2 regions of the Bradyrhizobium sp. ORS 278 genome follow, and region 1 is predicted to be linked to the other one. Evidence: predicted binding sites of a transcription regulator. Region 1 holds the regulator's gene; the other holds the start of a gene.
What was found. The regulator LexA, encoded in region 1, represses DNA repair genes until DNA is damaged. The targets are predictions, from matches to a motif close to TGTTCNNNNTGTGTTCNG.
Positions count from the first base shown of each region.

Region 1 (15,151 bases):
GTGAAGAACATCCGGGCCGATTACAGCGGCATCGGCGTCAAGAACGTCTCGTTCAATGAGCCGTGCTTCCAGGGCCATTTCCCGGAACGGCCGGTCTATCCGGGTGTGCTGATGATCGAGGGCATGGCGCAGACAGCAGGCGTCATCGGCATCAAATCGGTCGAGGGCACGGAAAAGCCGCGCGCGGTGTATTTCCTGACCATCGACAAGTGCAAGTTCCGCAAGCCGGTGCTGCCGGGCCAGACCATCGAGTACCACATGCGCTCGATCGGCCGCCGCAAGACGATGTGGTGGTTCCACGGCGATGCTAAGGTCGACGGCGTGGTCGTCGCCGAGGCCGATGTCGGCGCGATGCTGACCGACTGACGTGCTGAAAAAGAGTTGGTTGCGTTGAGATGAGCAAGATTGATCCCACCGCCCGTGTCGAGGCCGGCGCCGTGATCGGCGAGGGCACCGTGATCGGTCCCTATTGCATCATCGGCCCGAACGTCGTGATCGGCGCGAACTGCAAGCTGATCAGCCACGTCCAGATCATGGGTCACACCACGATCGGCGACGACAATGTGATCTCGCCCTTCGTCGTGCTCGGCGGCGCCCCGCAGGACCTCAGTTATCGCGGCGAGCCGCACCGGCTCGAGATCGGCTCCGGCTGCACCTTCCGCGAGGGCGTGACGATGAACATCGGCACCACCAAGGGCGGCGGCCTGACCAAGGTCGGCAATGGCGGGTTCTTCATGAACAACGCCCACGTCGCCCATGATTGCGTCGTCGGCAACAACGTGATCTTCGCAACCTCGGCGACGCTTGGCGGCCATGTGGAGGTCGGCGATGCCGTCTACATCGGCGGGCTCTCCGCCGTGCATCAGTTCACCCGGATCGGGCATGGCGTGATGGTCGGCGGCGTCTGCGGCGTGCGCGGTGACGTCATCCCCTATGGTCTCGTCAACGGCCAGTACGCCGCGCTCGAAGGCCTCAACGTGATCGGAATGAAGCGCCGCAAGTTCACCCGCGAGCGGCTCGCGACCGTTCGCGCCTTCTATCAGAAGCTGTTCCACGGCCCCGGCGTGTTCGCCGATCGCCTCGCGGCCGTGCGCCCGATGGCCGGTGACGATCCGGCCATCGACGAAATCCTCGCCTTTATCGAAGGCGGCCGCCACCGCGCGCTGTGTCTGCCGGAGATCGGCAGATCGGCGCCCGCCGAGGCCTGATCGTCATGGGTGGGCCGGACAGCGAGACCACGGCGCCTGTCGGCCTGATTGCCGCCGGCGGCGTGCTGCCGTTCGCGGTCGCTGACGCCATCGTTGCGCGCGGCCAGACTCCGGTGCTGTTTGCCTTGAAGGGCATCTGCGATCCAAAGCCGCTGGCGCGCTTCCGCCATCACTGGATCGGCCTCGGCCAGCTCGGCAATGCTCTGAAGCTGCTGAAGGCCGAGGGCGTGCGCGACCTGATGTTCATCGGCAATCTCGTGCGTCCCGCGGTTTCGGAGATCCGCTTCGACTGGGGCACGCTGCGCGAGCTGCCCTACATCTGGTCCGCGTTTCGTGGCGGCGATGATCATCTGCTGTCCGGCGTCGGCCGCATCTTCGAGCGGCACGGCTTCCACATGATCGGCGTCAAGGACGTCGCGCCCAATTTGCTCGTGCCCGAGGGGCCTCTGACCCGAAGCCGGCCGACCGATCTGGTCACCGGCGACATCGCCAAGGGAATGTCCGTGCTGCGCGCGATGGCGCCATTCGACGTCGGGCAGGCCGTGGTCGTTATCGACGGTCACGTCGTCGCCCTGGAAGACATCGAGGGCACGGACGGCCTGCTGGCGCGCGTGGCGCGCCTGCGCGCCGACCGCCGCATCCGCTCGGCCGTCGGACGGGGCGTGCTGGTGAAGGCGCCGAAGGCCGGCCAGGATCTCCGCTACGATCTGCCGACCATCGGCCCGCGCACCGTCCAGGGGCTGTCGGCGGCAGGTCTTGCAGGCGTCGCCGTGGCCTCTGCGTACACGCTGCTCGCCGATCCGCAGGAGACCGTGACCGCCGCCGACCGCGCCGGCGTGTTCATCACGGGCGTGACGGCGTGACGCCGCAGCCGTCCGCCAGCCCGGTCGTCCGCAGGATCTGCCTCGTCGCCACCGAAGAGTCGGGTGATCGCCTCGGCGCCCCGCTGATGAAAGCGCTCCGCCAGCGCCTCGGTGACGGCGTCGTATTCTCCGGCGTCGGCGGCCGCGGCATGATCGGCGAGGGTCTCGTCTCGCTGTTTCCGATCGAGGAGCTCTCGATCGTCGGCTTCACCGCGGTGATCAAGCAGCTGCCAAAGATTCTCGGACTGATCCGGCGCACCGTGGATGCGGTCGTGGCGGCGCAGCCCGACGTGCTCGTGATCATCGACAGCCCCGATTTCACCCAGCGCGTGGCGAAGCGCGTTCACGCGCGCGACGCGACGATCCCGATCGTCAACTACGCAGCGCCGACGGTGTGGGCCTGGCGTCCCGGCCGCGCGCGCGTGATGCGCGGCTATCTCGATCACGTGCTCGGCCTGTTGCCCTTTGAGCCCGACGCGTATCGCAGGCTCGGTGGTCCGCCCTGCACCTATGTCGGCCATCCCCTCACGGAGCAGCTTGCGACGTTGCGGCCCGACACGGCCGAGCAGGCGCGCCGCGATGCCAAGCCGCCGGTTCTGCTGGTGCTGCCCGGCAGCCGCCGCAGCGAGGTCGCGCGCCACATCGCGGTGTTCGGCGAGACGCTGGCGCGGCTGCAGGCGCAAGGCGTTGTGTTCGAGGCGGTGCTGCCGACCACGCCGCATCTGGAAGCCGCGGTCAGGGCAGGGGTTGCGAGCTGGCCGGTGAAGCCCGCTATCATCATGGGGGACGCCGAGAAGCGTGCCGCCTTTCGCAGTGCCCGCGCCGCGCTCGCCAAGTCCGGCACGGTGACGCTCGAGCTGGCGCTGTCGGGCGTGCCGATGGTGACCGCCTATCGCGTCGGCGATGTCGAAGCCTTCATCCTGCGCCGTCTCATCAAGGTGCAGTCTGTCATTCTCGCCAATCTCGTGATCGGCGACAACGTCATCCCGGAATTCCTGCAGGAAGCCTGCACGGCCGACAATCTCGCCCCCGTGCTGGTCGATCTTTTGAACGACGGCCCGATCCGCATGCGGCAGGTCGAAGCCTTTAATGGTCTCGATGACATCATGGCCACCGGTGCGGATTCACCAAGTGTCCGCGCGGCCGACATCGTGCTCGCGACAATGCGCGGCGGCCGACACGAACCGGCCTGATCACACGGAGCGTAGGGTGGGCAAAGGCGCTGCCGTGCTCTTTGCCCCACGAACATTCGTTGCGGCGCCGGGCCCACCATCTCGCTGTTCGGCTCCGACGGTGGGCACACTGCCGCCTTGCGGCGCCGCTTTGCCCACCCGACGGCGCCTCGCGGCTCAAGATCGTGGCCGGATGAGCGTAGCGACATCCGGGTTCATCACGGCTGCCGCTTGAGACCCCGGGTGTCGCTGCGCTCACCCGGACTACGCGACGGCCTAAGTCGCATCCGATCTGAGATGACCGACATGCCAGCGCAAAGAAAAAAGGCCCGTTCAGCGTGCTGAACGGGCCTTTCATCATTGATCGCTTCGCCGCGATCAGCTGCGCTTGTCGATATCGATGTACTGGCGCGTGGTGACGCCGGTGTAGAGCTGGCGTGGACGGCCGATCTTCTGCTGCGGGTCCTCGATCATCTCGCTCCATTGGCTGATCCAGCCGACGGTGCGGGCGACCGCGAACAGCACGGTGAACATCGAGACCGGGAAGCCCATCGCCTTCAAGGTGATGCCCGAGTAGAAGTCGACGTTCGGGTAGAGCTTGCGGTCGATGAAGTACTGATCGCTGAGCGCGATCTTCTCGAGCTCCATCGCGACCTTGAGCATCTGATCGTCGGCGTGGCCCGTCTCCTTGAGCACCGCGTGACACATCTTCTGCATGATCTTGGCGCGCGGGTCATAGTTCTTGTAGACGCGATGGCCGAAGCCCATCAGGCGCACGTCGCTGTTCTTGTCCTTCACCTTGGCGATGAACTCGGGAATCTTGTCGACGGTGCCGATCTCGGCCAGCATGTTCAGCGCCGCCTCGTTGGCGCCGCCATGCGCCGGTCCCCACAGGCAGGCGATGCCGGCGGCGATGCAGGCGAACGGGTTGGCGCCCGAGGAGCCGGCGATGCGCACCGTGGAGGTCGAGGCGTTCTGCTCGTGGTCGGCGTGCAGGATGAAGATCTTGTCGAGCGCGTTGGCGAGCACCGGGTTTGGCTTGTACTCCTCGCACGGCACCGCGAAGCACATGTTGAGGAAGTTCTCGGAGAAGGACAGCGCGTTCTTCGGATAAACGAAAGGCTGGCCGATCGAATATTTGTAGGCCATCGCAGCCAGGGTCGGGATCTTCGCGATCATCCGGATCGAGGCGATCATCCGCTGCTTGGGATCGTTGATGTCGGTCGAGTCGTGATAGAACGCGGCGAGCGCGCCGACCGAGGCGACCATGACGGCCATCGGATGGGCGTCGCGGCGGAAGCCCTGGAAGAAGCGGGCCATCTGCTCGTGCACCATCGTATGATGGGTCACGCGATAGTCGAAATCCTTCTTCTGCGCCGGCGTCGGGAGTTCCCCGTACAGCAGCAGATAGCAGGTCTCGAGGAAGTCGCCCTTTTCGGCGAGCTGCTCGATCGGATAGCCGCGGTATTCCAGGACGCCGGCGTCGCCGTCGATATAGGTGATCTTGGACTGGCAGCTGCCGGTCGAGGTGAAGCCGGGGTCATAGGTGAACATCCCGGCCTGGGCGTAGAGCTTGCCGATGTCGATGACGTCGGGACCCACGGTGCCGCTCAGGATCGGAAGATCGTAGTTCTTGTTGCCGACGGTGAGCGTCGCGGTCTTGCTTTCGGATTTTGCGTCCATCGTTAGTCCCCGATGAGATCGTTAGGCGTGATCGTTAGGCTTCGGCCCTTGTCATGTGCGAGAGATCGCAGGGCGGGTGGACCTTATCTAGTGCGGTGGCTCTGACTTTGCCGTCAGCGTGGTCCGCGGCACTGTTGCCGTGAACATCTTAAGCGAAGGTCAAATCCGAAACCGTACTGGAATCTTATACTTACTAGTGTCCTTCGGGTTTCACATCAGCAAACGAGCCCGCCGCACCGTGTGACGATTGTCAAAGCCCGGGACACCAATTCGTGCCGCACAAATGCGTACCGTATTGCCATGTGCGCTGCAAGATGGCGGTTAATGAGACCTTATGCGATGGCCTGGTCCTTCAGGCGGCCCAGGGATTCATCACGTCCCAAAATGGCCAGGACGTCGAAAATGCCGGGCGAGGTCGTGCGCCCGGTCAGCGCGGCGCGCAGCGGCTGGGCCACTGCGCCCAGCTTGAGATTGTTGGCCTCGGCAAACGCACGCAGCGCGGCCTCGGTGGCCGGCCCACTCCAGGGCTCGACGGCGGAAAGTGCCGCGTGCAGCCGGCCGATCAAAGCGCGGCTCTCCGGTGTCAGCAGGGCGGCCGCCTTGGCGTCGATCGGCAGCGGCCGATCGGCGAAGATGAAGGCGGCGCCGTCGATCAGCTCGAGCAGCGTCTTGGCGCGCTCCTTGAGGCTCGGCATCGCCTGCGTAAGCTGCGCGCGGGTGGCATCATTCAGCTTGGCCTTCAGAGCCGCGCCGTTTGGCACGTAGTTCAGCACATCCTCGAACTGGCGTACCAGTTCGGCATCGTCGCTGTGGCGGATGTAATGGCCGTTGAGGTTCTCGAGCTTGGCGAAATCGAAACGCGCCGCCGAGCGGCCGATCGCCGGCAGGTCAAAGGCTTTGATCATCTCCTCGGTCGAGAAGATCTCCTGATCGCCATGGCTCCAGCCGAGCCGCACCAGATAATTGCGCAGCGCGGACGGCAAATATCCCATCGCGCGGTACGCATCGACGCCGAGCGCGCCGTGACGCTTCGACAGCTTCGAGCCGTCAGGCCCGTGAATCAACGGGATGTGCGACATCGACGGCACCGTCCAGCCCAGCGCATCGTAGATCTGCTTCTGGCGCGCGGCGTTGATCAAATGATCGTCACCGCGGATGACGTGGGTGACGCCCATGTCGTGGTCGTCGACGACCACCGCCAGCATGTAGGTCGGATTGCCATCGCCTCGCAGCAGCACAAGGTCGTCGAGGTTCTCGTTCTGCCAGACCACGCGGCCCTGCACCTGGTCCTCGACCATGGTCTCGCCGGTCAGCGGCGCGCGCAGGCGGATGGTCGGCTTCACGCCCTCGGGCGCCTCCTTGGGATCGCGGTCGCGCCACATGCCGTCGTACAGGCGTGTACGGCCCTCGGCGCGCGCCTTCTCGCGCATGGCGACCAGCTCCTCGGCGGTGGCATAACAGCGATACGCCATGCCGGTCGCGAGCAACTGCTCGGCGACCTCGCGATGCCGCGCCGCGCGGCTATATTGATAGATGACCTCGCCGTCCCAATCGAGCTCGAGCCATTTCAGCCCATCAAGGATGGCGTCGATCGCCGCGGTCGTCGAGCGCTCGCGGTCGGTATCCTCGATCCGGAGCAGCATCTTGCCGCCCCGGCCGCGCGCATAAAGCCAGTTGAACAGGGCCGTCCGGGCGCCTCCGATGTGGAGAAAGCCGGTCGGGGAGGGGGCAAAGCGCGTGACGATCGATGAGGTGGTCGATGAGGTCATGGGCGGCAGCACGAAATCCAGGCAGGGGCTGTAAAGGGCGGGGGGTGTATAGCAGGCCTATTGCATAACTAAAGCCTTCCTTGGGGGAGGCGGATTTGGCAGATAGGCTGGAAGATTCCGGAGCAGGACATTCTTGATGACCACGACGACAGACACGGCAGCGACGGCAGAGGCAGGGCGCGACTTCATCCGCGACATCGTCCAGGCCGATCTCGACAGCGGCAGGCACAAGACCGTCGTCACCCGGTTCCCGCCGGAGCCGAACGGCTACCTGCATATCGGCCATGCCAAGTCGATCGGTCTCAACTTCGGCATCGCCCGGGAGTTCGGCGGCCGCTGCAATCTGCGCTTCGACGACACCAATCCGACCAAGGAAGAGCAGGAATATATCGATTCCATCCAGGCCGACGTGCGCTGGCTCGGCTACGACTGGGGCGACAATCTGTTCTACGCCTCGGATTATTTCGAGCGGCTTTACGACTGGGCCGAGGGCCTGATCAAGGCCGGCCTCGCTTATGTCGACGACCAGACCCAGGAGGAGATCCGGGCGTCGCGCGGCACCTTGACCGAGCCAGGCAAGAACAGCCCGTTCCGCGATCGTTCGGTCGAGGAGAATCTCGACCTGTTCCGGCGCATGAAGGCCGGTGAATTCCCGAACGGCGCGCGCGTGCTGCGCGCCAAGATCGACATGGCGGCCGGCAACATCAATCTGCGCGACCCCGTGCTGTACCGGATCCTGCACGCGCACCATCCGCGCACCGGCGACACCTGGAAGATCTATCCGAGCTACGACTATGCACACGGTCAGTCGGACGCGATCGAGGGCGTGACGCATTCGATCTGCACGCTCGAATTCGAGGATCACCGGCCGCTGTACGAATGGCTGCTCGACAAGCTGCCGGTGCCGTCGCATCCGCGCCAGTACGAGTTCGCGCGCCTCAACCTGACCTACACGCTGCTGTCGAAGCGCGTGCTGACGCGGCTGGTGCAGGACGGGCATGTCTCCGGCTGGGACGATCCGCGCATGCCGACCATTGCCGGGCTGAAGCGGCGTGGCGTGCCGCCGGCGGCGGTGCGCGAATTCACCAAGCGCATCGGCATTGCAAAAGCCAACAGCGTCGTCGACGTCGGCATGCTGGAATTCTGCATCCGCGAGGAGCTCAACCGAACGGCGCAGCGCCGCATGGCGGTGCTGCGTCCCTTGAAGGTCTTGATCGAGAACTATCCGGAAGGCCAGGTCGAGGAGCTCGAGGCGATCAATCATCCCGATGATCCCTCCGCCGGCACGCGCAAGATCGCCTTCGGCCGCGAGCTCTATATCGAGCAGGATGACTTCATGGAGAACCCGCCGAAGAAGTTCTTCCGCCTGTCGCCCGGCAATGAGGTGCGCCTGCGCTACGCGTATTTCATCAAGTGCCGCGAGGTCATCAAGAACGATGCCGGCGAGATCGTCGAGCTGCGCTGCACCTATGATCCCGAGACCAAGGGCGGCAACGCGCCGGACGGACGCAAGGTCAAGGCGACGATGCACTGGCTGCCGGCCGCGCAGTCGCTGACTGCCGAGATCCGCCTCTACAACCAGCTGTTCGCCAATCCAAGCCCGAACGCGGCCGATTTCACCGCCGACCTCAATCCGGACTCGCTGGAGGTGCTGGCCGACGCGCGCATCGAGCCTTCGATCGCCGCCAGCAATTCGGATGCGCCTGTTCAGTTCGAGCGCCAGGGCTACTTCGTGCGCGATCCGGACTCGACGCCCGACAGGCTGGTGTTCAACCGCACCATCGGCCTGCGCGACACCTTCGCGAAGGAGGTCGCGAAAGGGTAGTCCGGCGGATCCGGCCTCAGCCGATCGCGTCCTGTCCGGCATCCGTAAGCGTCGGCACGCCGTCGCTGAGCGCGACGAGGCCGCGCTCGGTCAGCAGCGCGAGATCGTCATCCGACACGGGTGACAGGGTGAGCCGGTTCGCCTTGATATCCCGCAGCGTCCAGCGCAGGTGGATGGCCTTTTCGAGAGCCAGGTCGGCGAGCGGGTCGTCAATGTTGTGGGCGTCCATACCCCGATAATCCTTTGCAATGCGAAAAGTTCCAGCGGAGCTGCGTGTGCAGAATGCCAGGATTCGCGTTCCGTTCTGCTAGGCGGGCCCGCGCAGCCTCAGGTAGCCTCCACGGTCAGTGCGGATAGCGGGTGGTGTGGGCGATGGCGGGGCCGGAGCAGCCGCCGGGGTGGCGTCACGGGATCGCGGGCGTGATGGCCGAGGTCTGGCCGCCGCGCGGCGCGCTGGCCGGCGGCTGGCCCGCAATCGGCTCCGGCATCGGATCGTCCCTTGGTGTCAGGCTTAAGAGCTGGGCGCGCGACGAGGCCGGGGCAGGGCGGCTGCTGCCCTGGGTTCCCGTCGCGTTCGGCGCCGGCATCGCGCTGTATTTCTCTGCCGATCACGAGCCGTTGCTGTGGGTGAGCGTGGCCCTGGCGCTCGCGCTGGGCGCGGCCGCTGTGCTCATGCGCCGGCACCCGTTGTTTCCGGCGGCGGTGATGATCGCAGCCACGGCGTCCGGCTTTGCCGTCGCCACCGTGAAGACGGCACTGGTGGCGCATCCGCTGCTGGCGCGACCGCTGTATTCCGTCTCGCTCTCCGGCTTCGTCGAGGCGCGCGATATCCGCGAGCGCAGCGACCGCATCGTTTTGCGCGTGACGTCAATGGAGAGTCAGCGCAGCAGCGTGGCTCTTGCGCGCGTCCGGCTCGCGGTGCGCAAGGGCGCCGCGCCCGATGTCGGCAGCTTCGTGCAGCTGAAGGCACGCCTGTTGCCGCCGCTCGCGCCGGTGCGTCCCGGGTCCTACGACTTTGCCCGCGACATGTTCTTCCAGGGCATCGGCGCCTCCGGCTTCGTGATGGGCGCCATCACCGTCGTGACGCCGCCGCAGGCGGCCGGCGTCGGCCTGCGCTATGCGGCGGCGATGCAGGACCTGCGCGATGTGATCGACGCCCGCATCCGCGCGCGCCTTGCGGGCGACGAGCGCGCGATTGCGACTGCGCTTCTGACTGGCCGACGCGACGCCGTCACGCCCGACGTCAACGACGCGATGTTCATCTCCGGCCTCGGCCATGTGCTGTCGATCTCCGGTTATCACATGGCCGTCGTCGCCGGCGTCGTGTTCTTCGCCGTGCGCGCGCTGCTCGCGCTGATCCCGGGCCTGACCGTCAGCCATCCGATCAAGAAATGGGCGGCCGCCGCGGCTTTGGCGGCCGCCGCGTTCTATCTGTTGCTGTCGGGCGCCGAGGTCGCGACGCAGAGATCCTTCTTCATGACGGCGGTGGTGCTCATCGCCGTCATGGTCGACCGCCGCGCCGTCACCTTCCGCACGCTCGCTGTGGCCGCCATGATCGTGCTGATCGCCGCTCCGGAGGCGCTGGTGCATCCGAGCTTTCAGATGTCGTTCGCGGCCACCCTCGGCCTCGTCGCGCTGGTACAGTTCGGCCTGCCCAAACTGTTCGCGACGCCGGATTCCTCGACCGCGCAGCGCGTCGCGCTGTGGGGCGGCCGCGAGCTCTCGATGCTGCTCCTGGCCTCGCTGATCGCCGGCCTCGCCACCACGCCCTATGCCGCATTCCACTTTCATCGCATCACGCCCTACGGCCTGCTCGCCAACCTCGCGGCGATGCCGGTGGTCTCGGCGGTGGTGATGCCCGCCGGGCTGCTCGGCCTGCTGTTTGCGCCGTTCGGGCTCGATGGCTTGTGGTGGACCGTGATGGGCTGGGGCATCGACTGGATGATCGCCGTGACGCGCTGGGTCGCCGCGCTGCCGGGCGCGGTCGGGCGCATCACGGCCTTCGGCATCGGCCCGCTGATCGTGTCGAGTTTCGGCCTCGTCCTGATCGGCCTGCTCAGGACGCCGCTGCGCTGGTCCGGCGCGGCGGTGCTCGCCATCGCGGCCGCATGGGCCGCCGCGACGCCGCAGCCCGACATTCTCGTCTCCGGCGATGGCCGCGCGGTCGCGGTGCGCGGCCGCGACGGGCTTCTGCATGTGATGCGCAACGGCAAGGACGTGTTCGTCACCCGCGAGTGGCTCGCCGCCGATGCCGATGCGCGGCTGCCGGCCGATTCCTCGCTCGGCCATGGCGTGTCCTGCGACGATTCGGGCTGCGTCCTGGCGCTGGCCGATGGCCGCCTCGTTGCGCTCACCCTGCGCGCGGATGCGCTCGCCGATGATTGCGCCCGTGCGGCGCTGGTGGTGACGGCGCGCGCCGCGCCATCATCCTGCGCGGCCGCTGTCGTCGACCGCCCGCGCCTGCAGCAGCAGGGCGCGTTGATGCTGGTCGCGCGCGACAAGGGATTCGCCGTCGTGCCCGTGCGGGCCGACGGCACCGACCGCCCGTGGTGGCCGGCGCCCGCTGAGGCCGGGGAGTTCGAGACCACGTTGACTCCGCGCACGCCGGGACCGCGAGCGCAGGATGCGACACCGCCGGAGACGGAGCAGGGCGGAGACGACTAATTAGTCCGGACGAGCCGGTTCAGATCGGTCGCTTCAAGCCGATACGCATGGCATCCAACTGGCATCTGGAACAGCGGAGACGCTGCAATCCGCAGGCCGGCCTTGGCTGGTCCGGGATTGCAGCGCCTGGAGGCGATCCGATGCGAGGACGCGAGGGCTCGATCCGATGCGTCAGGTAATGCTGATGCGGCGGATCGGTGTCGGCTGTTGCGCCGGCGTCTCCGTTGCGATCTCGGGGCGGCGCTCGCCGGGCTGCTTGCTGACCGGCAGTTGCAGCACGGTAACCCGCTGGCCTTCGCAGAGCTGCGTCACCAGCACATGACGGCCGTCGGCGAACTCGATCGCGTCGTGATGACGATCAGGGATGTGCTTCTCGATGGTGTTGAACTTGGCGACGCGCTCCCGAATGGTCCGCGTCCACAGCCAGCGGCTGTCGTAGCGGACGTCCTCGGCGAAGGCGAGCTCGGTGCCAGGGAGCATGCACACCGCAACGGTCGGCTCGCTTTCGAGCGCGAAGCCGCGGGTCGCGGTGCCGCGGAACGTCGTCGAGATCAGCGTCTCGCCGACTTTGGCGGGACGGGAGGCAACGGCATGGAGGCTGTAGTCACACATCGGATCGCTCCTCGTTCAGAGATAGCCGACCCGCGCTCCCCCCGGACAGGCGCAGGCCTCTATCAGAGTGGACATCGGAGAGATGTTAGCGCGCGCTTCGCGGCATTTCTGCGCTGATCTTCGCCGCGTGCAGCCGCTGACGATCACAAGCGTTTGAGCGTGCCGCGCTGCACATCATGAGGTGCGCTCGCGCGTGACTTGTTTTTGAGCGGCGCACGCAGCGTGTCGTCGCGCCGCCGATCGATTGAGCAGCCCGTGCTGCGATCGCGATGCATCACCGCGACCGCGGAGCACGCGCAATCAGTACTTGCGATAGAGTCCGACCAGCTTGCCCTGGATCTTGACCCGGTTGGGCGGCAGGATGCGCACCTCATAGGCGGTGTTGGCCGGCTCCAGCGCGATCGAGGCGCCGCGGCGGCGGAAGCGCTTCAAGGTCGCCTCCTCGTCGTCGATCAGCGCCACGACGATGTCGCCGGTGTCCGCGGTCTCGTTGCGCTGGATCAGCGCCATGTCGCCATCGAGGATGCCGGCATCGACCATCGAATCGCCGCGCACCTCGAGCGCGTAGTGATCGCCATTGCCGAGCATGTCGGCCGGCACGCTGATGGTGTGGCTGCGGGTCTGCAGCGCCTCGATCGGCGTGCCCGCGGCAATTCGGCCCATCACCGGCACCGCTACCGGACGCTCGCCATCCTCCAGCGCCGGCGTCGAGGTGCGGACCTTGCCGAGATTGCCTTCGATCACCGACGGCGTGAAGCCGCGGCGATTGCCGGCCGCCTGAGACAGCTCAGGCAGCTTGATCACCTCGATGGCGCGGGCGCGGTTCGGCAGCCGGCGGATGAAGCCGCGCTCCTCCAGCGCCGTGATCAGACGATGGATGCCGGACTTCGAACGCAGGTCGAGCGCATCCTTCATCTCGTCGAAGGACGGCGGCACGCCGGCTTCCTTCAGCCGCTCGTTGATGAACCGCAGAAGTTCGTACTGTTTGCGCGTCAGCATCTCGACCTTGTCCCCGGTTTGATGTCGTTCGAGTCCCGCACGATGCTCCCAAGACCAGTGATGCTCCCAAGACCAGTGTCGAAGAGCGAACGGGACTCGGACGATCGCATTCGCCCGCAACATACTAAAAACAAATCATGAACGAACACTATATGTTCGATGTGTGTTCCGCAATCCTAAAAATAGGGTGAACAGACCGGGCTTTGCCGGGGAAATTGGCTCAAAGCGGCAGGCGGAGGATCTCGCAGGGGCTTCCGGCTGCAGCCTTCGGCGCGAACGCCGGACGGATGACCAGCGCCTGCGACAGCGCGAGATTCCCGAGCAGCGACGAGTCCTGCTGCGTCACCGGCGTCGCGACCAGCACGCCGTCCGCGCGGATGTCGAGCTGTGCGCGCAAATAATCCTCGCGCGAATCATTGGCCCCGAGCTCGCGGCCGAGCAGGGCGGTCTCGCGCGGCAGCTGCGCCTCGCGACCGAGCAGGCTGCGAATCAGTGGCACCAGAAACAGCACGGCGCAGACGTAGGATGACACCGGATTGCCCGGCAGGCCGATCACGCGCATGCCGCCGAGACGGCCATGCATCATCGGCTTGCCCGGCCGCATCGCGATCTTCCAGAACGCCATTTCGACGCCCTCGGCGTCGAGCGCCTGCTTGACCAGGTCGTGATCGCCGACCGAGGCGCCCCCGGTCGTCACCAGGATATCGGCCTCCGCATCGCGCGACCGGCGGATCCCGGCGACCGTGGCCTCCAGCGTATCTGCGGCGATGCCGAGGTCGATCGGCTGGGCGCCCTCGCTGCGCATCAGCGCGCGCAGGCCGTAGCCGTTCGAATAGACGATCTGGCCAGGGCCGGGCGTCGAGCCCGGCATCACCAGCTCGTCGCCGGTCGCGAGCAGAGCAACCTTGGGCCGGCGCCGTACCGGCAACGTCGGATAATTCATGCTGGCCGCGAGCGACAGGTCGCGGTCGCTGAGCCGGCGGCCGGCCTTCAGCAGCACCATGCCCTCATGGAAGTCGACGCCCGCGGGCCGGATGTGGCGGCCCTTGATCGCCGGCTCATTGATCACGACGTGGCTGCCGTCCGCCGTCGTGTCCTCCTGGATCACGACCGCGTCGGCGCCCTCGGGCACCACGCCGCCGGTGAAGATGCGCGCTGCCTCGCCGGGGCCGACGAGTCGATCGAACGGCCGCCCCGCCGCGACCTCGCCGATCACCTTCAGCCGCGCCTTGGCCGTGGCATCGGCTGCGCGCAGCGCGTAACCGTCCATGGCCGACATCGCCTCCGGAGGCTGCGTCCGCAGCGCCGCGAGATCCCGCGCCAGAACCCGGTGAAACGCGTCGTCCAGCGCCACAAATTCCTCGGCGAGCGGCTCGGCGCCGGCGAGCACCGCGGACAATGCATCGGAGACCGGCATCAGCGCCATGAGAGTTCCTTCGAACAGCAGGACGAAAACAGGAATCGCCTTCTAGCCGAACGCGCATGGCGTGGCCAAGGGCCCAGGCCGCCGCGCGCTTTTCGGCAGCGGCTGATCGTGCCCCGTGGTCCGCGAGCTCACAATCCAGCGAGAAACGCCGTTATACGGTCGGTGACCTCCGCAGGCCGCTCAAGGCTCGGCAGATGCGCGACGCCGCTCATCGCATGGCTCGATCCGTTCGGCAGAGTCGCCGCCAGCCACCGGCTCCGCTCCTGGATGTGCGGAAAGTCGAGATCGCCCCAGACGACCAGGGAAGGTGCCGATATCTCCGCGAGCCGCGGGAAGGCCGGTGTCGTATCGCGGCTTGCACCGAGAGGCGCGTTGCGCAACGCAGCTGCGTTCTTCTCCAAGAACATGCTCCGCAGCGCGCCCGAGATGCGTCCCTCCTGCTGCAGCGGACCATCGATCCACAGTCGCGCCTTGATGGCGCTCACGCGGTCCCAGTCCGCCGCGGCTTCGGCCGCTGCGAGCTCGTGCACCAGCTGGGCGATCTCCGACGGGAAGACCGGCTCCGGCGCACCGCTGATCGAGGGCGCTATCAAGATCAGCGCCCGGATCCGCAACGGATGCGACAGGGCGAAATCCAGCGCGATGCGGCCGCCTTGCGAGCAGGCGACGAGCGTCGCCGGCCGGCTTGGCGCGAGCGCATCGAGTACGGCGAGCAGGTCGGCGACCGGCGAATGCTCCTCCGGCTCGGCCACGGTCTCGCCGAAGCCGCGCCTGTCATAGGCGATCGCCATGTGCGTCGCCGCGACGCCATCGACCTGCGCGCGCCACATCGCGCGGTCGAACACCGCGGCATGCAGGAAGATCACGGGCTCGCCCCGGCCCTTTACCTCGGCCGCGAGGCGTGCGCGGCCTGAAATGATCTGATGCGTG
Region 1 covers NC_009445.1:4,310,233-4,325,383, reverse strand. The annotation lists gene fabZ (3-hydroxyacyl-ACP dehydratase FabZ) at 1-366, shown strand, start outside; gene lpxA (acyl-ACP--UDP-N-acetylglucosamine O-acyltransferase) at 396-1,208, shown strand; gene BRADO_RS19235 (LpxI family protein) at 1,214-2,071, shown strand; gene lpxB (lipid-A-disaccharide synthase) at 2,068-3,264, shown strand; gene gltA (citrate synthase) at 3,622-4,926, opposite strand; gene gltX (glutamate--tRNA ligase) at 5,259-6,695, opposite strand; gene BRADO_RS19215 (glutamine--tRNA ligase/YqeY domain fusion protein) at 6,832-8,520, shown strand; gene BRADO_RS19210 (hypothetical protein) at 8,537-8,749, opposite strand; gene BRADO_RS19205 (ComEC/Rec2 family competence protein) at 8,893-11,184, shown strand; gene BRADO_RS19200 (hypothetical protein) at 11,356-11,796, opposite strand; gene lexA (transcriptional repressor LexA) at 12,097-12,795, opposite strand; gene glp (gephyrin-like molybdotransferase Glp) at 13,016-14,221, opposite strand; gene BRADO_RS19185 (alpha/beta fold hydrolase) at 14,350-15,151, opposite strand, start outside.

Region 2 (15,151 bases), 1.5 Mb from region 1:
GTCCGCACCTTGACGCCGAAGGTGCGCGAGCTGATGGAGAAGCGGGTGCGTGAGGTCGTGACCGGCGTGGCGCAGATGACCGGCGCCAAGATCGACCTGGCCTACACCCGCGGTTATCCCGTGGTGGTCAATCACGCCGAGCAGACCGAGATCGCCATCCGCGCCGCCAAGGAGGTCGCGGGCGACGCCAACGTCCATGAGATGCCGCCGATGATGGGCGGCGAGGACTTCGCCTACATGCTCGAGGCCCGCCCCGGCGCCTTCATCTTCGTCGGCAATGGCGACTCGGCCGGCCTGCATCACCCCGCGTACAATTTCAACGACGAGGCGATCGTCTACGGCACCTCGTTCTTCATCAAGGTGGTGGAGAACACGCTGGCGGCGTGAGGTCGATCGCTCCGCTGTCTTCAAGCGATGGCCGGGCTCTGTCCCGCCTGCGGGGCCGAAGCCCTTTCGGGCGGCGAAGGCCCGGCCATTTGCGGTTCGGGCAGCGTCAGGCCGCCTGGGCGCGCTTGAGGGCGGCCGCGGCGATCTTCAGGTCCTTGACGAAGAGCTCGTACTCCCGCGCCTTGGCCTCCGCATCGGGCAGCCGCAGCAGATAGGACGGATGCACCGTGATCATTGCCTGGGCCCCTTCGGGCAGGTCGACGATGTGGCCGCGGTTCTTGGTGACCTGGGTGATCTTGCCGAACACCGCCTGGGCTGCGCTCGCGCCCATTGCCACGACCAGAGCCGGCTGGACTGCGGCGAGCTCGCGCTCGTACCAGGGACGGCAGGCCTTGATCTCCGGGGTCGCCGGCTTCTGGTGCAGCCGGATCTTGCCGCGCGGCACGAACTTGAAGTGCTTCACCGCATTGGTGACGTAGACCTTGGAGCGGTCTATGCCGGCCTCTGCCAGCGCGCGGTCGAGCATCTGGCCGGCCGGGCCGACGAAGGGATGGCCGGCAAGGTCCTCCTTGTCGCCGGGCTGCTCGCCGACCAGCATCAAGGGCGCATGTTCAGGGCCCTCGCCGAACACGGTCTGGGTCGCGTCCTTCCACAGCGGGCAGGCGCGGCAGGCCGCAGCCTCTTCACGCAAGGTCTGAAGATCGACAGCCTCGACATCACGTGAGGTCTCAGCAGCAGGCGCGTGCGCTTTCGGCTTGCGGGTCATCGCGGTCTCCTCGACGCGTTTCTGCGGCTTGTGCGGCTCGGTGCCTTCATCGGCGATCATCACCGATGTGCGCCGGCTGGCTTCCGCGATCAGCGGCCGGATCAGCCTGGCCTCGGGGAGGTTCTGCCAATATTTCTTCGGCATCTCCTTTTCCATCGCCTTCACTTTCAGCCGTGCCGGATTGAAAATGCTGGCGTAATAGCGAAGCCACACCTCTTCGAGCCGGTCTTCTGTCGGCGCTTCAGCCTTGCTCACACCGGAGGTGAAGGAGACCCGGCTGCCGTCCCAATGGGCGCAGATCTCCGGCGTCAGGATCGACCAGGGCATGTCGGCGAAGCGGCGGGCGAAGAACGGCGCGGCGCGTTCGACGATGTGATGCTCGGGCTCGAACCAGGCGACGTAGCGCGCCTCGCGCTCGCGGCCGACCTCGCGGAAGCGGACGAAGGCGTGCATCTTGTGGACGTCGCGGCGCACGGCGCGGGCGAGCGCGTTGGCCTGGGCGACATCGGGATCGGTCGCGATGTCCATGAGGTCGTGGTTGGTGCGCAGGCGCCACAGCAGCCGGTAGAGCAGGGCGAAGCGGTTGGGATCGCTGTGCAGGATCGCGCTCTCGGCCAGTTCCATGAAGCTCGCGGGCACGGAGAACGCGCCCCTGGGGACCTCGGGCAGCCGTATCTCCGACTGATCGTCGAACAGGTCGGCCGCCGCGCCCTTCACGCGCCAGGACACATCAGCGGCCCTGACGTCGTTCATCGCCAGCGCCCGCGCCGCCTTGCGCCAGCCGTCGAAATCGGTGTCGCTATCGAGGGTTACGACGTGCATTTGTCTCCTCACGTCATTGCGAGGAGCGCAGCGACGAAGCAATCCAGAGTCGTCGTGTCGCCCCTGGATTGCTTCGGGGCTTCGCCCCTCGCAATGACGACTTGGCTAGAATCCAAACCCCAGCTGCTGCGGCTTGGGCTGCAGCCGGGCCCTGAGGCTGGCGCCGTCCAGCAAAGACGGCGACGGCCGGTGATCTGACAAAACGATGAACGGCAGCGCCTTGTTCCGGATCACGTTGAGCTGGGCCAGATCCGCAAAGCGGATCGTCGTGGTGCGGCGCGTGGCCAGGATGCGCTGCACGGTGCGGGTGCCGAAGCCGGGCACGCGCAGCAGCTCCTCGCGGCTGGCTTTGTTGATGTCGAGCGGGAAGCGGTCGCGGTGGCGCAGCGCCCAGGCGAGCTTGGGATCAATGTCGAGCGGCAACATGCCTTCGTTCTCCTCGACGATCTCCTCGGCATCGAAGCCGTAGAACCGCATCAGCCAGTCGGCCTGGTACAGCCGGTGCTCGCGCACAAGCGGCGGGGCCTGCAGCGGCAGCGCGCGGCTCGCGTCGGGGATCGGGCTGAAGGCCGAGTAATAGACGCGCTTGAGCTTGTAGGCGCCGTAGAGATTGGCCGAGGTCGACAGGATGGTGCGGTCGTTCGCCGTGTCGGCACCGACGATCATCTGCGTGCTCTGGCCGGCCGGCGCGAAGCGCGGCGGCCGGGCGCGGCGCACCGTCTTCTTCGCCTCCGCCGTCTCGTCGAGCTTGAGCCGGAGGCGGCCCATGGTGCGGCGGATCGCGCGCTGGTCCTTTTCCGGCGCGAGCTTTGTGAGGCTGTCCTCCAGCGGCGTTTCGATATTGATGCTGAGCCGGTCGGCATATTTGCCGGCCTCCGCGATCAGCGCCTCGTCGGCCTCCGGAATTGTCTTCAGATGAATGTAGCCGCGGAAGCGATGCTCCTCGCGCAGCTTGCGTGCGACGGAGACGACCTGCTCCATCGTGTAGTCCGGGCTGCGGATGATGCCCGACGACAGGAACAGCCCCTCGATGTAGTTGCGGCGATAGAAGTCGATCGTCAGCTGCACCACTTCGTCGACCGTGAAGCGCGCGCGCGGCACGTTGGAGGAGGCGCGGTTGACGCAATACAGGCAGTCGAAGTTGCAGGCGTTGGTCAGCAAAATCTTGAGCAGCGAGATGCAGCGTCCGTCCGGCGCATAGGAATGGCAGATGCCCATGCCGGGCGCCGTCGAGCCGAGCCCCTTGCCGTCACGGGAATCCCGCATCTCCGTACCGCTGGAGGCGCAGGACGCGTCGTACTTGGCGGCATCGGCCAGGATCTCCAGTTTGCGCAGCAGCTCCATGCTTTTGAATCCCTTTGATTCCACTCGTTGAATCCGCACCGGGTCAATCCCGATTGACTCTCTCGGACGCGTTAGCTTTATATTAGAACGTATCATGAACAAAGGAGATCGTCGCGGGTTCATTGCCTGCGTTCACAAAGAGAACGGCAGCACCCGGACGATGGATTGAAAGGAGCGGCGACGGATGACCGGCGCACGCATGGATACGCTCGCGCGTCTGCGCGGCAGCATTCACCGCCTCGAGGCGGCCGAGGGCGCGCATGATCTGCGCCGGGTCTCGCTCGGCCATGACGAGGCTGACGCGGTGCTGCAGGGCGGGCTCGCCACCGGCGCGCTGCACGAGGTGTTCGCCGAGGCCGGCCGCCAGGCGGCGGCCGCGACTGGCTTCGTGTGCGGGCTCGCCGCGCGTGTCGCCGCGCGGAAGCCGCTGATCTGGATCCGGCAGGACTTTGCCGAGCGCGAGGCCGGCGCGCTGTCGATGAGCGGGCTCGCCGAACTCGGCCTCGATCCGCGCCGTCTCGTGGTCGTCCGCGCGCCCGATCTCGATCATGCCCTGCGCACCACCGCCGACGCCCTCGCCTGCGATGCGCTGGGCGGCGTAATGCTGGAGGTGTGGGGCGAGACGCAAAAGCTCGATCTCGTCGCCAGCCGCAAGCTGACCTTGGCGGCGCAAGACTCCGGCGTGACCGCGCTGCTGTTGCGCGTCGCCGCCGATCCAGAGCCGTCGACCGCGGAGACGCGCTGGATGGTGCGGACCGCGCCGTCGCCGCCCGCTGCGCCATGGATGGCGTGGGGGGCGCCGCGCCTCGATGCCGAACTCATTCGCAACCGTCACGGCCAGACCGGACGATGGATCATGGAGTGGAGTCCCGATGCGTGCCGTTTCAGCGAACCGGCGGCGGATCCTCAGCCTGTGGCTGCCGCGCCTGTCCATCGAGCGCATCAAAAGACAGCAGGCTTTGACCGGCGCTCCGCCTGAGACGAAGCCGCAGGTCGTCGTCATCAAGGACGCCAATGCGCTCTTGATCCATTCGCTCGACGAGGCCGCGGCACGTCATGGCGTGTCGCTCGGCCAGCCCCTGGCAAATGCCCGCGCGGTCTGTCCCGACCTCGTCGCGCACGAGGCCGATCTGGCCGCCGACGCTCACATGCTGGAGAGCATCGCCGACTGGTGCGACCGCTTCACGCCCTTGGTGGCGCTCGATCCGCCGCATGGCCTGTCGCTCGACATCGCCGGCTGCGTGCATCTGTTCGGCGGCGAAGCGAAGCTGATGCAGTCGGTCTGCGATGCGCTGACTGCGCATGGCCTCACCGTGTCGGCGGCGATCGCCTCCAACGCGGTCTGCGCGCGCACCTTGAACCGGCAGGTGCATGGCCGCATCGTGTCGGATGGCGAGGAGGCAGCCGCTGTTGCGCCGCTGCCGGTGGCCGCGCTCGGCGGCAACGAGGCGATCACGCTCGGCCTGCGCCGCGCCGGCCTCAAGACCATCGGCGACGTCGCCTCGCGCGGTCGCAACGAGATCACCGCGCGGTTCGGGGCCGCCTTCACCCGCGTGCTGGCGCAGGCGCTGGGCGAGGCGGACGCGCCGATCAGCCCGCGAAAAACTCCGCCGGACTACATCGTCGAGAAGCGTTTTGCCGAGCCGGTCGCGACCGACACCGTGATCGCGGCGAGCCTGTCGAGCCTTGCGGCGATGCTGGTGGCGGCGATGGCGCAGCAGGGCAAGGGCGCGCGGCGGCTGGAGGCCTGCTTCTTCCGCACCGACGGACTGGTGCGCATCATCGCCGTCGACACCGGCCAGCCGGTGACGGACGCCGCAATGATCGACCGGCTGTTCCGCGAGCGGCTGGACGCCTTGAGCGATCCGCTCGATCCCGGCTTCGGCTTCGACATGATCCGGCTCGCCGCCGGTCGCAGCGAGATCGTGGTGCAGCAGCAGCGCGATCTCGACGCCCACGTCCACGACAATGACGAACTGTCGGCCCTGATCGACCGCATCGCCGCGCGCATCGGCGGCAAGCGCGTCCTCGTGCATCTGCCGGTCGACACGCACGTCCCCGAACGCGCGGCACTGCCGCTGCCCGCCCAGCACAATCTCGCAGCCACCAGCACCGCCGCCTGGCCCGAGCGCATCGACGGCGAGCCGCCGTTGCGCCCGTTGCGGCTGTTCGCGCGCCCCGAGGCCATCCAGGTCATCGCCGGCGTCCCCGACGGCCCGCCCGCGCGCTTCGTCTGGCGCCGCGCCGCCCATGCTGTCGTGCGCGCCGAAGGCCCGGAGCGCATCGCGATGGAATGGTGGCGGCCGGACGGGCAGGGCCTCACCCGCGACTATTTCCGTGTCGAGGACGAGCACGGCCTCCGCTTCTGGCTCTACCGCGACGGTTTGTATGACCGTGAGTTCGAGCAGCCGGAGAACGGCCCGCCGGTGCAGCCCGCCTGGTACATGCATGGACTATTCGCATGAGGGCAGGGGACCGAGATACATGCAGCGCCGACGGTGCGCTCCCTCTCCCCGTTCTTCACGGGGAGAGGGCTGGGGTGAGGGGCAGCCACAGGCACCGACCGTGCGGAGAGCCCCCCTCACCCGGATTGCATCTTTCGATGCAATCCGACCTCTCCCCGCAAGCGGGGCGAGGTAAGAGCGGCGCCAGCCGCGAGAGATGTGCTCACAATTGGAGTAGGTATCGCGCCGCCCCAATCTCCGCAGCCCCGCCATGACTCCCATCCCCTATGCCGAGATCGGCGTCACCACCAATTTCTCCTTCCTGCACGGAGGCTCGCATCCGCAAGCTTATGTGCATCAGGCCGCCGAATATGGCCTCACCGCCATCGGCATCGCCGACCACAACACGCTGGCCGGCATCGTGCGCGCCTATAGCGAGCTGAGTAACGACCAGTTGGGCTACAGACCGAAGCTGCTCTACGGCGCGCGGCTGGTGTTCACCTGCGGCACGCCGGACATCCTGGTCTATCCGCGCGACCGTGCGGCCTATGGCCGGCTGTGCCAGCTGCTCACCCGCGGCAAGCGCGGCAGCGATCTCGACAAGGTCGCGAAGGGCGACTGTCGCCTGGCATTCGAGGACCTGTTCGACTTCATCGCAGGCCAGCTCCTGGTCCTGATGCCGCCGCATCGCTTCGACGAGGACGCGCTCGGCGCCATCCTGGCGCGGCTGAAGGACAGCCCGGCCGAAGGCGTGTGGCTCGCCGGCAGCCTGCTGTACCGCGGCGACGACCGCCGCCGTCTGGCCCGGCTGGCGCGTCTTGCGGCGTCAGCCAAGGTGCCGCTGATCGCCACCAACGACGTGCTGTATCACCATCCGCAGCAGCGCATGCTGCAGGACGTGCTGACCTGCATCCGCGAGAAGGCCTCGATCGAGAGCATCGGCCGCCGTCTCCAGGCCAATGCCGAGCGCCATCTCAAGCCGGGACACGAGATGGCGCGGCTGTTCCGCGATCATCCCGAGGCGATCGCCGAAACCCTGCGCTTCACCGACCGCATCGTGTTCTCGCTCGACCAGCTCAAATACCAATATCCGGACGAGCCGGTGCCTCCTGGCAAGACCGCGCAGGGCCATCTGGAGGACCTGACCTGGGCCGGCGCGAAAACCTATTTCGGCGACAAGCTCGATGACAGGCTGCGCGCGGTCCTCAACAAGGAGCTGGCGCTGATCGCCGAGCTCAACTACGCGCATTACTTCCTCACCGTCCACGACATCGTGCGTTACGCGCGCAGTGAGGGCATCCTGTGCCAGGGCCGCGGCTCCGCGGCGAATTCGGCCGTGTGCTACGTGCTCGGCATCACCTCGGTCGATCCGACCAAGATCGACCTGCTGTTCGAGCGCTTCATTTCCAAGGAGCGGCTGGAGCCGCCGGATATCGACGTCGATTTCGAGCATTCGCGGCGCGAGGAGGTGATGCAATATGTCTACCACCGCTACGGCCGCCACCGCGCCGCCATCATCGCCACCGTCATTCATTATCGCCCGCGCAGCGCCATTCGCGACGTCGGCAAGGCGCTCGGTCTGACCGAGGACGTCACGTCCGTGCTGGCCGATACCGTGTGGGGCAGCTGGGGCGACGGCCTCTCCGACATGCAGGTGCGCCAAGCCGGGCTCGATCCCCATAATCCGATGATCCGCCGCGCCGTCGAACTCGCCTCGGAGCTGATCACCTTTCCGCGCCACCTGTCGCAGCATGTCGGCGGCTACGTGCTGACGCAGGACCGGCTCGACAGCTACGTGCCGATCGGCAATGCCGCGATGGACGACCGCACCTTCATCGAATGGGACAAGGACGATGTCGATGCGCTCAGCATGATGAAGGTCGACGTGCTCGCGCTGGGCATGCTGACCTGCATCCGCAAGAGTTTCGACCTGATCGCCGATCACAAGGGCCGGCGCTATGTGCTCTCCGACATCAAGTCGGAGGACGACAACGAAGTCTACCAGATGCTGCAGAGGGGCGAGTCGCTCGGCGTGTTCCAGGTCGAGAGTCGCGCGCAGATGAACATGCTGCCGCGGCTCAAGCCGCGCACCTTCTACGATCTCGTCATCGAGGTCGCGATCGTCCGGCCCGGGCCGATCCAGGGCGACATGGTGCATCCCTACTTGCGCCGTCGCAACAAGCTGGAGAAGGTGACCTATCCCTCACCGTCGCCGGATCACGGCCCGTCCGACGAGCTCTACAAGGTGCTGCACAAGACGCTCGGCGTGCCGCTGTTCCAGGAGCAGGCAATGCGGATCGCGATCGAGGCCGCAAAATTCTCGCCCGAGGAGGCCAACGGCCTGCGACGTGCGATGGCGACGTTCCGCAATGTCGGCACCATCGGCTCCTATGAGGAGAAGATGGTCTCGAACATGATCGCGCGCGGCTACGATCCGGCCTTCGCCAAGAGCTGCTTCGACCAGATCAAGGGTTTTGGCTCCTACGGCTTCCCGGAGAGCCACGCGGCGAGCTTCGCGCAACTGGTCTACGTCTCGTCCTGGCTGAAATACTTTCATCCCGATGCGTTCTGTTGCGCGCTGTTGAACTCGCAGCCGATGGGCTTCTACGCGCCGGCGCAGATCGTCGGCGACGCCCGCAAGAACGGCGTCGAGATCCGCGACATCGATGTCTCCCACAGTTTCGCCGACAACACGCTGGAGAAAACGGATGGCGAATATTGCGCCGTCCGCCTCGGCTTCCGCCAGATCGACGGCTTCCGCTGGATCGACCGCGACGAGGAGCGGATCAGGAAATTGTCGGAGGCGGTGCGCAAAGAAGCATTGTCTGTTTCGACACGTTCCTTGCCAGCCATCTCCCCGGTGTCATTCCGGGGCGCGCGCAGCGCGAACCCGGAATCTCGAGATTCCGGGTTCGCCCTTCGGGCGCCCCGGAATGACAACGACAGACAAATTCCACTCCACAACGACGACCGCGAGGACGACTGGGCCGACCGCATTATCCGAGCCCGCCAACGCCGTCCGTTCACCTCGCTGGAAGACTTCGCACGCGACACTGCTCTCCCGAAGCGCGCGCTGCTGCTGCTGGCCGATGCCGATGCGTTCCGCTCGCTCGGGCTCGACCGTCGCGCGGCACTCTGGGCCGTGCGACGGCTGCCCGACGACGTGCCGCTGCCGCTGTTCGAGGCCGCGATCGCCCGCGAGCAGCCGGACGAGGGCGCGCAGCCGCTGCCGGAGATGCCGCTGCCGGAGCACGTCGTCGCGGACTATCAGACCATCCGTTTGTCGCTGAAGGGCCATCCCATGGAGTTCCTGCGCCGGCGCTTCGCCGCCGAGGGCGTGCTGGCCTGCCGCGACGTCAACGACACCAATGACCGCCGCCGCATTCGCTGCGCCGGCGTCGTGCTGGTACGGCAGCGTCCCGGCAGCGCCAAGGGCGTCGTGTTCATGACCCTGGAGGACGAGACCGGCATTGCCAACATCGTGGTGTGGCCGAAGGTGATGGAGACCTTCCGCAAGGAGGTGATGGGCGCGCGTCTCGTGCTGGTCGAAGGCCGCATCCAGAGCAGCCCGGAGAAGGTCGTGCATCTCGTCGCCGAGCGCCTGGTCGACCGCACCGCCGATCTCACTCTGCTCTCAGACGACCGCCTCGACGCCATCCCGCATGGCGCCACACCCGCGGAGCCGCTCAACGACGATCGAAGAGACCACACCGACAACCCCTCCCAGCGCGTCAGCCACCCCCGCAACGTTCGCATCCTGCCGCGATCGCGGGATTTTCATTGAGGTCTGTTCTTGTGGTGAAACGGTGGTCACGGCACTTCGGACGATGCTGCGCATCCACACCCTACGGCTCATCATGAGCAGCGTAGGGTGGGCAAAGGCACGGCGCGCCAAGCGCCGTGACGTGCCCACCGGCCGCGCGCGCGATGGAGTTGATCATGCCGAACTATCGCCGAGCATCCATCAAAGGCGGCTTGTTCTTCTTTACGGTCGTCCTCGAAAACCGTTCGAGCCGTCTGCTCGTCGATCAGATCGACCGTTTCCGCTCCTGCTATCGCGATACGCGCGAGCGCCACCCGTTCGAAACGATCGCGATCTGCATCTTGCCGGATCACCTCCACGTCATCTGGGCGTTGCCGGAGAACGACGGCAACTACCCAATCCGCTGGAGCATGATCAAGAGCGGCTTCTCGCGTGGCCTGAAGCCTCACACGCAATCGTCCAGTGTGTCCGCAAAACGCGAGAAGGGTATCTGGCAACGCCGCTATTGGGAGCATGCCATCCGTAATCAGGCGGATCTCGAACGTCATATCGACTATATCCATTTCAATCCCGTCAAGCACGGGCTCGTCTCGCGCGTCTCGGACTGGCCGCACAGCAGCTTCCACCGCTACGTCGAACGCGGGTGGCTCGCTGCGGATTGGGGAGGAGATGTGAAGAAGATGTCCGGCTCGTTCGGCGAATGAAGGCGGTGGGCACGTCGTCTCGGACGATGCTTCGCATCGCCCGAGACGCCTTTGCCCACCCTACGGTTCATCATGAGAATTCGTAGGGTGGGCAAAGGCACGGCGCGCATCGCGCGTCGTGACGTGCCCACCGGCCGCGGCGCGATGCTCTCGGCTCTCGCCTCGGGCCGAAAGCTTAGCCACAAATCAAGAGATCTCCCCGTCACTCCCAAAATTCCACTTTCATTTTTTCCGAAATCGTGCTCTATTCCCTGCATCCCGCTCCATCGAGAAGGGGCGTAGCGCGCGATCGTCACGACACGCGGGGCGGGGCGATGGCCGCGGTCATGTCGCAACGTAGCTTTGGCTGCGTGGACGAACGGCGTGACGCGGACGCGAAGGCGTGTGGTCCTGGCGCCCCGATGCTGGCGTCAAGTTCGCGGGTGATGATGATCCCGCCGACGACGGTGGCTATCAAGCCGGACACCGGGGAGAGCGCGCGATAAGCGTGAAAACCGTCGCGCAGGGAAGGCCGGGTGATCTCGGCTGCACCTGTGGTACCTGCCGCCTGCATTCTTTTTCGCAGGCGGGCCGCAGGCGCCAGTCGGCGCCTGGCCTTCCCTGCGCCCTCCTCATGCGAGGGCGAAGCAGTCAGCAAAACTCGGACGCGTCGGCGTCGCGAGGCGGCTCGCTGACGTCATGTCGCAATCCCTGCGATCAAGACGATCGTCAAACCTATCTTGCAACGACCGGGAATGCTCCAGACCGGCGGGCCAGACGGGGAGTACGGCGAGGCCGCGGAGTAGGCCGATACCCGCAAAGGTTGGCTTGGGAGACCGCAACATCGTGTCCGCGCAACATCGTGTCCGCGATCCTTACACGAAACTGACATCGTGGTGCATCGCGAAGAAAAATCGCGATTGCCAAAAACGAACTGAATGCAGCCTGAACGGCTGTCGTTGAACTTTCAAATTTTTAAAGCAAGACAGCAGGGAGTTGGGCGATTTTTAGGTTGTTTAAAGCTCCAGTTCCGCACTATTAGCGCAACGATGAGCCTGCCAATGCCGGAATCGTCGACGGATCACACGAGCCATGGCGTCTGACACGAAACCTGTCCCGCAGTTGATCAGCACCAAGCGGCTGCTGATCGGCTTTGCCGTCCTGGCGCTCGCCGGAGCGGGGGCTTACGGCTATCGGCAATTCGGATCGGCGCCGGCCAAGGACAACATCGAGTTGTCCAGCCAGTCCAAGCGCAACGGCACCACCTTTACGCCATCGGCCGCGGAATGGGCGACACTGACGATCGAGCCGGTGTGTGAAAAGATATTCCGCGCCGAGCACATTACCGAGGGCAAGGTTGCCGTCGACGAGGACCGCTCGACCCCCGTGTTCTCGCCCTATGCCGGCCGGGTCACCAAGCTGCTGGCGCGCCCGGGCGAGACCGTCCGCCAGGGCCAGCCGCTGTTCGTGATCGAGGCGGCCGACACCGTGCAGGCGCAGAACGATTTCATCGCGGCCATCACCTCCATGAACAAGGCGAAGTCCGCGCTCGACCTCGCCGACATCCAATACAAGCGGGCCAAGGATCTGTTCGAAGGCCGCGCCATCCCGCTGAAGGATTTCCAGCAGGCGGAGGCGACCTCCGTTCAGGCTCAGAATGACATGCGGTCGTCACAGACTGCGCTGGAAGCCGCGCGCAACAAGCTGCGCATTCTCGGCTTCACCGATGCCGCCATCGCCGATTTCCAGAACAAGGGCGTGATCGACCGCGAGATCACGATCTACGCGCCCATCGGCGGCACGGTCGTGCAGCGCAAGGTCGGACCGGGGCAGTACGTGAACTCCGGCGCAAGCGACCCGGTGTTCGTGATCGGCGATCTCTCCACCGTGTGGCTGACGGCCTTCGTCCGCGAGAGCGACGCCGCCCTGGTCAATATCGGCGAGGAGATCCTCGTCAATGTGCTGGCGCTGCCGGGCCGTCCGCTGAAGGCCAGCATCAACTACGTGGCGGCCTCGATCGATCCGGCCACCCGGCGCCTCCTGGTCCGCGCCACCATCGACAACAAGGACGGCGTGCTGAAGCCCGAGATGTTCGCCAATGTCACGATCTATTCGCCGGGCGAGCAGCCCGCCGTCGCCGTGCCGCGGCAGGCTTTGATCTACGAAGGTAACGAGGTCCGCGTCTGGGTCGCACGTCCCGACAAGTCGATCGAGCTGCGCAAGATCAAGACGGGTCTCATCAATGGCGACCAGGTCGCGGTCGAGGGCAATCTGAGCGCGGGCGAGCAGATCGTGACCAAGGGCAGCCTGTTCATCGATCGGGCTGCCTCCGGTAGCTGAACGTGGTCCTCCTGCCTGCCGTGCTGAAAGCTCCGACCTGAATGGATCGTCTCGTCGCCATCGCCGTCCAGCGGCGCTTCCTGATGGTTGGAATGTTCGTCGCCGTCCTGATCGGCGGCCTGATCGCGTTCCGCCAGCTCAACATCGAAGCCTATCCCGATCCGACCCCGCCGATGGTCGACATCGTGACGCAGAGCAATGGTCTCTCGGCCGAGGAGATCGAACGCTACATCACCATCCCGATCGAGACCCAGGTCGCCGGCATCAAGAACCTGCGCACGATCCGGACGATCTCGCTGTACGGCCTGTCCGACGTCAAGCTGCAGTTCTCCTTCGACTACACCTATGATGAAGCCCTGCAGCAGGTGCTGAACCGGCTGTCGCAGCTGTCGCCGCTGCCGGGCAACGTCACGCCGCAGATCTCACCCTTGAGCGCGGTCGGCGAGATCTATCGCTACCGGCTGCGCGGTCCGCCCGGTTACAGCGTGCTCGACCTCAAGACCTTGCAGGACTGGGTGCTGCAGCGGCGCTTCCGCTCCGTGCCGGGCGTGATCGACGTCACCGGCTGGGGTGGCAAGACCAAGACCTATGAGATCCAGGTCGATTTCAACAAGCTGGTCGCCAACGGCCTGACCCTGCCGCAGCTGTTGCAGGCGGTCGGCAACTCCAACATCAATGTCGGCGGCAATACGGTCGAGATCGGCACGCAGTCGGCTGTCGTGCGCGGCGTCGGCCTGATCCGGTCGATGGAGGATCTCGCCAACACCATGGTGTCGCAGAGCGGCGGCAATCCGGTGCTGGTGAAGGACGTCGCCAATGTCACGATCGCGGAGAAGCCGCGGCTCGGCATCGCCGGCCTCAACAACAACGACGACATCGTCCAGGGGATCGTGCTGATGCGGCGCGGCGAGCAGAGCTCGCCGACGATCGCGCGCGTCGAGCAGCTTGTCGACCAGATCAACAATTCGACGATCCTGCCGCCCGGCGTGCGCATCGAGCGCATCTACGACCGCAAGGACCTGATCGAGACCACCACGCATACCGTGCTCGAAAACATGGTCGTCGGCATCGGCCTCATCGTGCTGCTGCAGTGGATCTTCCTCGGCGATCTCAGAAGCGCGCTGATCGTCGGCGCCACCATTCCGTTCGCGCTGTTCTTCGCCGTCATCATCCTGGTGCTGCGCGGCGAGTCCGCCAACCTGCTGTCGGTCGGTGCGATCGATTTCGGCCTGATCGTCGACGCCACCGTCATCATGGTGGAGGCGATCTTCCGCCGCCTGACCCAGACCACGCCGTTGTCCGCGGCCGAGTCGAGCCACATCTCGCCCGAGACGATGATGGGGATGAAGAGCCACGCGATCCTGTCGGCCGCCGCCGACGTGTCGCGCTCGATCTTCTTCGCCGCCGCCATCATCATCGCCGCCTTCCTGCCGCTGTTCACCTTGAGCGGCGTCGAGGGCAACATCTTCGGGCCGATGGCGCGCACCTATGCCTATGCGCTCGCCGGCGGCCTGCTTGCGACCTTCACGGTGACGCCGGCGCTCAGCGCGATCATCCTGCCGGCGCATGTCGAGGAGACCGAGACGCGGCTGATGCGGATCCTGCACGCGATCTACGCCCCGGTGCTGCGCTGGGCGGTGGGCAACCGCAACCTGGTGATGGCCGGCGCGGTCGGCCTGGTGCTGCTCACCGTGGTGGTCGGCCGGCTGCTCGGCCTCGAGTTCCTGCCCAAGCTGGAAGAGGGAAATCTCTGGATCCGCGCCACCCTGCCGCCGACGATCTCGCTGCAGGAGGGCAATTCCTACGTCAACGAGATGCGCAAGATGATCCGGGCGCGTCCCGAGGTCGAGGCGGTGGTCTCGCAGCATGGCCGTCCCGACGACGGCACCGACGCGGCGGGATTCTTCAATGCCGAGTTCTTCGCGCCGCTGAAGCCGGTCAAGGACTGGCCGGGCACCAAGGACAAGGATCAGCTCACGGCCGAGCTGTTGAAGCAGCTCGACGACCGCTTCCCGGGCGTCGAGTTCAACTTCTCGCAATATCTGCAGGACAACGTCTCCGAAGCCGTGTCCGGCGTGAAGGGCGAGAACTCGATCAAGCTCTATGGCAACGACCTGCAGGCGCTCACCGACACGGCCAACAAGATCAAGCAGGTGCTGTCGACGGTTCAGGGAGTCACCGACCTCGCGGTGTTCACCTCGCTCGGCCAGCCGACGGTGCAAATCGACATCGACCGCGCCAAGGCCGCGCGCTATGGGCTGGCGCCCGGCGACATCAACGCGACCATCAAGGTCGCGATCGGCGGCGATACCGCCGGAGACCTCTATGAGCCCGGAAGCGACCGGCATTTTCCGATCATCGTCCGCCTCGCGCCGGAGTATCGCAAGAGCGCCGAGGCGATCGAAAATCTGCGCATCGGCGCGCAGGGGCCGAACGGCATCACGCAGATTCCGCTGAGCGAGGTCGCGACCATCAAGCTGGTGTCGGGCGCGGCCTATATCTATCGCGAGCAACAGGAGCGCTATCTCCCGATCAAGTTCTCGGTGCGCGAGCGCGACCTCGGCAGCGCCATTCAGGAGGCGCAGCAGAAGGTCGCCGATCA
Region 2 covers NC_009445.1:2,838,225-2,853,375, forward strand. The annotation lists gene BRADO_RS12400 (M20 aminoacylase family protein) at 1-387, shown strand, start outside; gene BRADO_RS12405 (UdgX family uracil-DNA binding protein) at 494-1,975, opposite strand; gene BRADO_RS12410 (putative DNA modification/repair radical SAM protein) at 2,081-3,319, opposite strand; gene BRADO_RS12415 (ImuA family protein) at 3,504-4,298, shown strand; gene BRADO_RS12420 (DNA polymerase Y family protein) at 4,192-5,784, shown strand; gene BRADO_RS12425 (error-prone DNA polymerase) at 6,035-9,547, shown strand; gene BRADO_RS12430 (transposase) at 9,703-10,230, shown strand; gene BRADO_RS12435 (efflux RND transporter periplasmic adaptor subunit) at 11,302-12,549, shown strand; gene BRADO_RS12440 (efflux RND transporter permease subunit) at 12,591-15,151, shown strand, end outside.
Region 2: a site for LexA is predicted at 3,403-3,420, ahead of BRADO_RS12410 (putative DNA modification/repair radical SAM protein). Genes of this name have one in related genera too.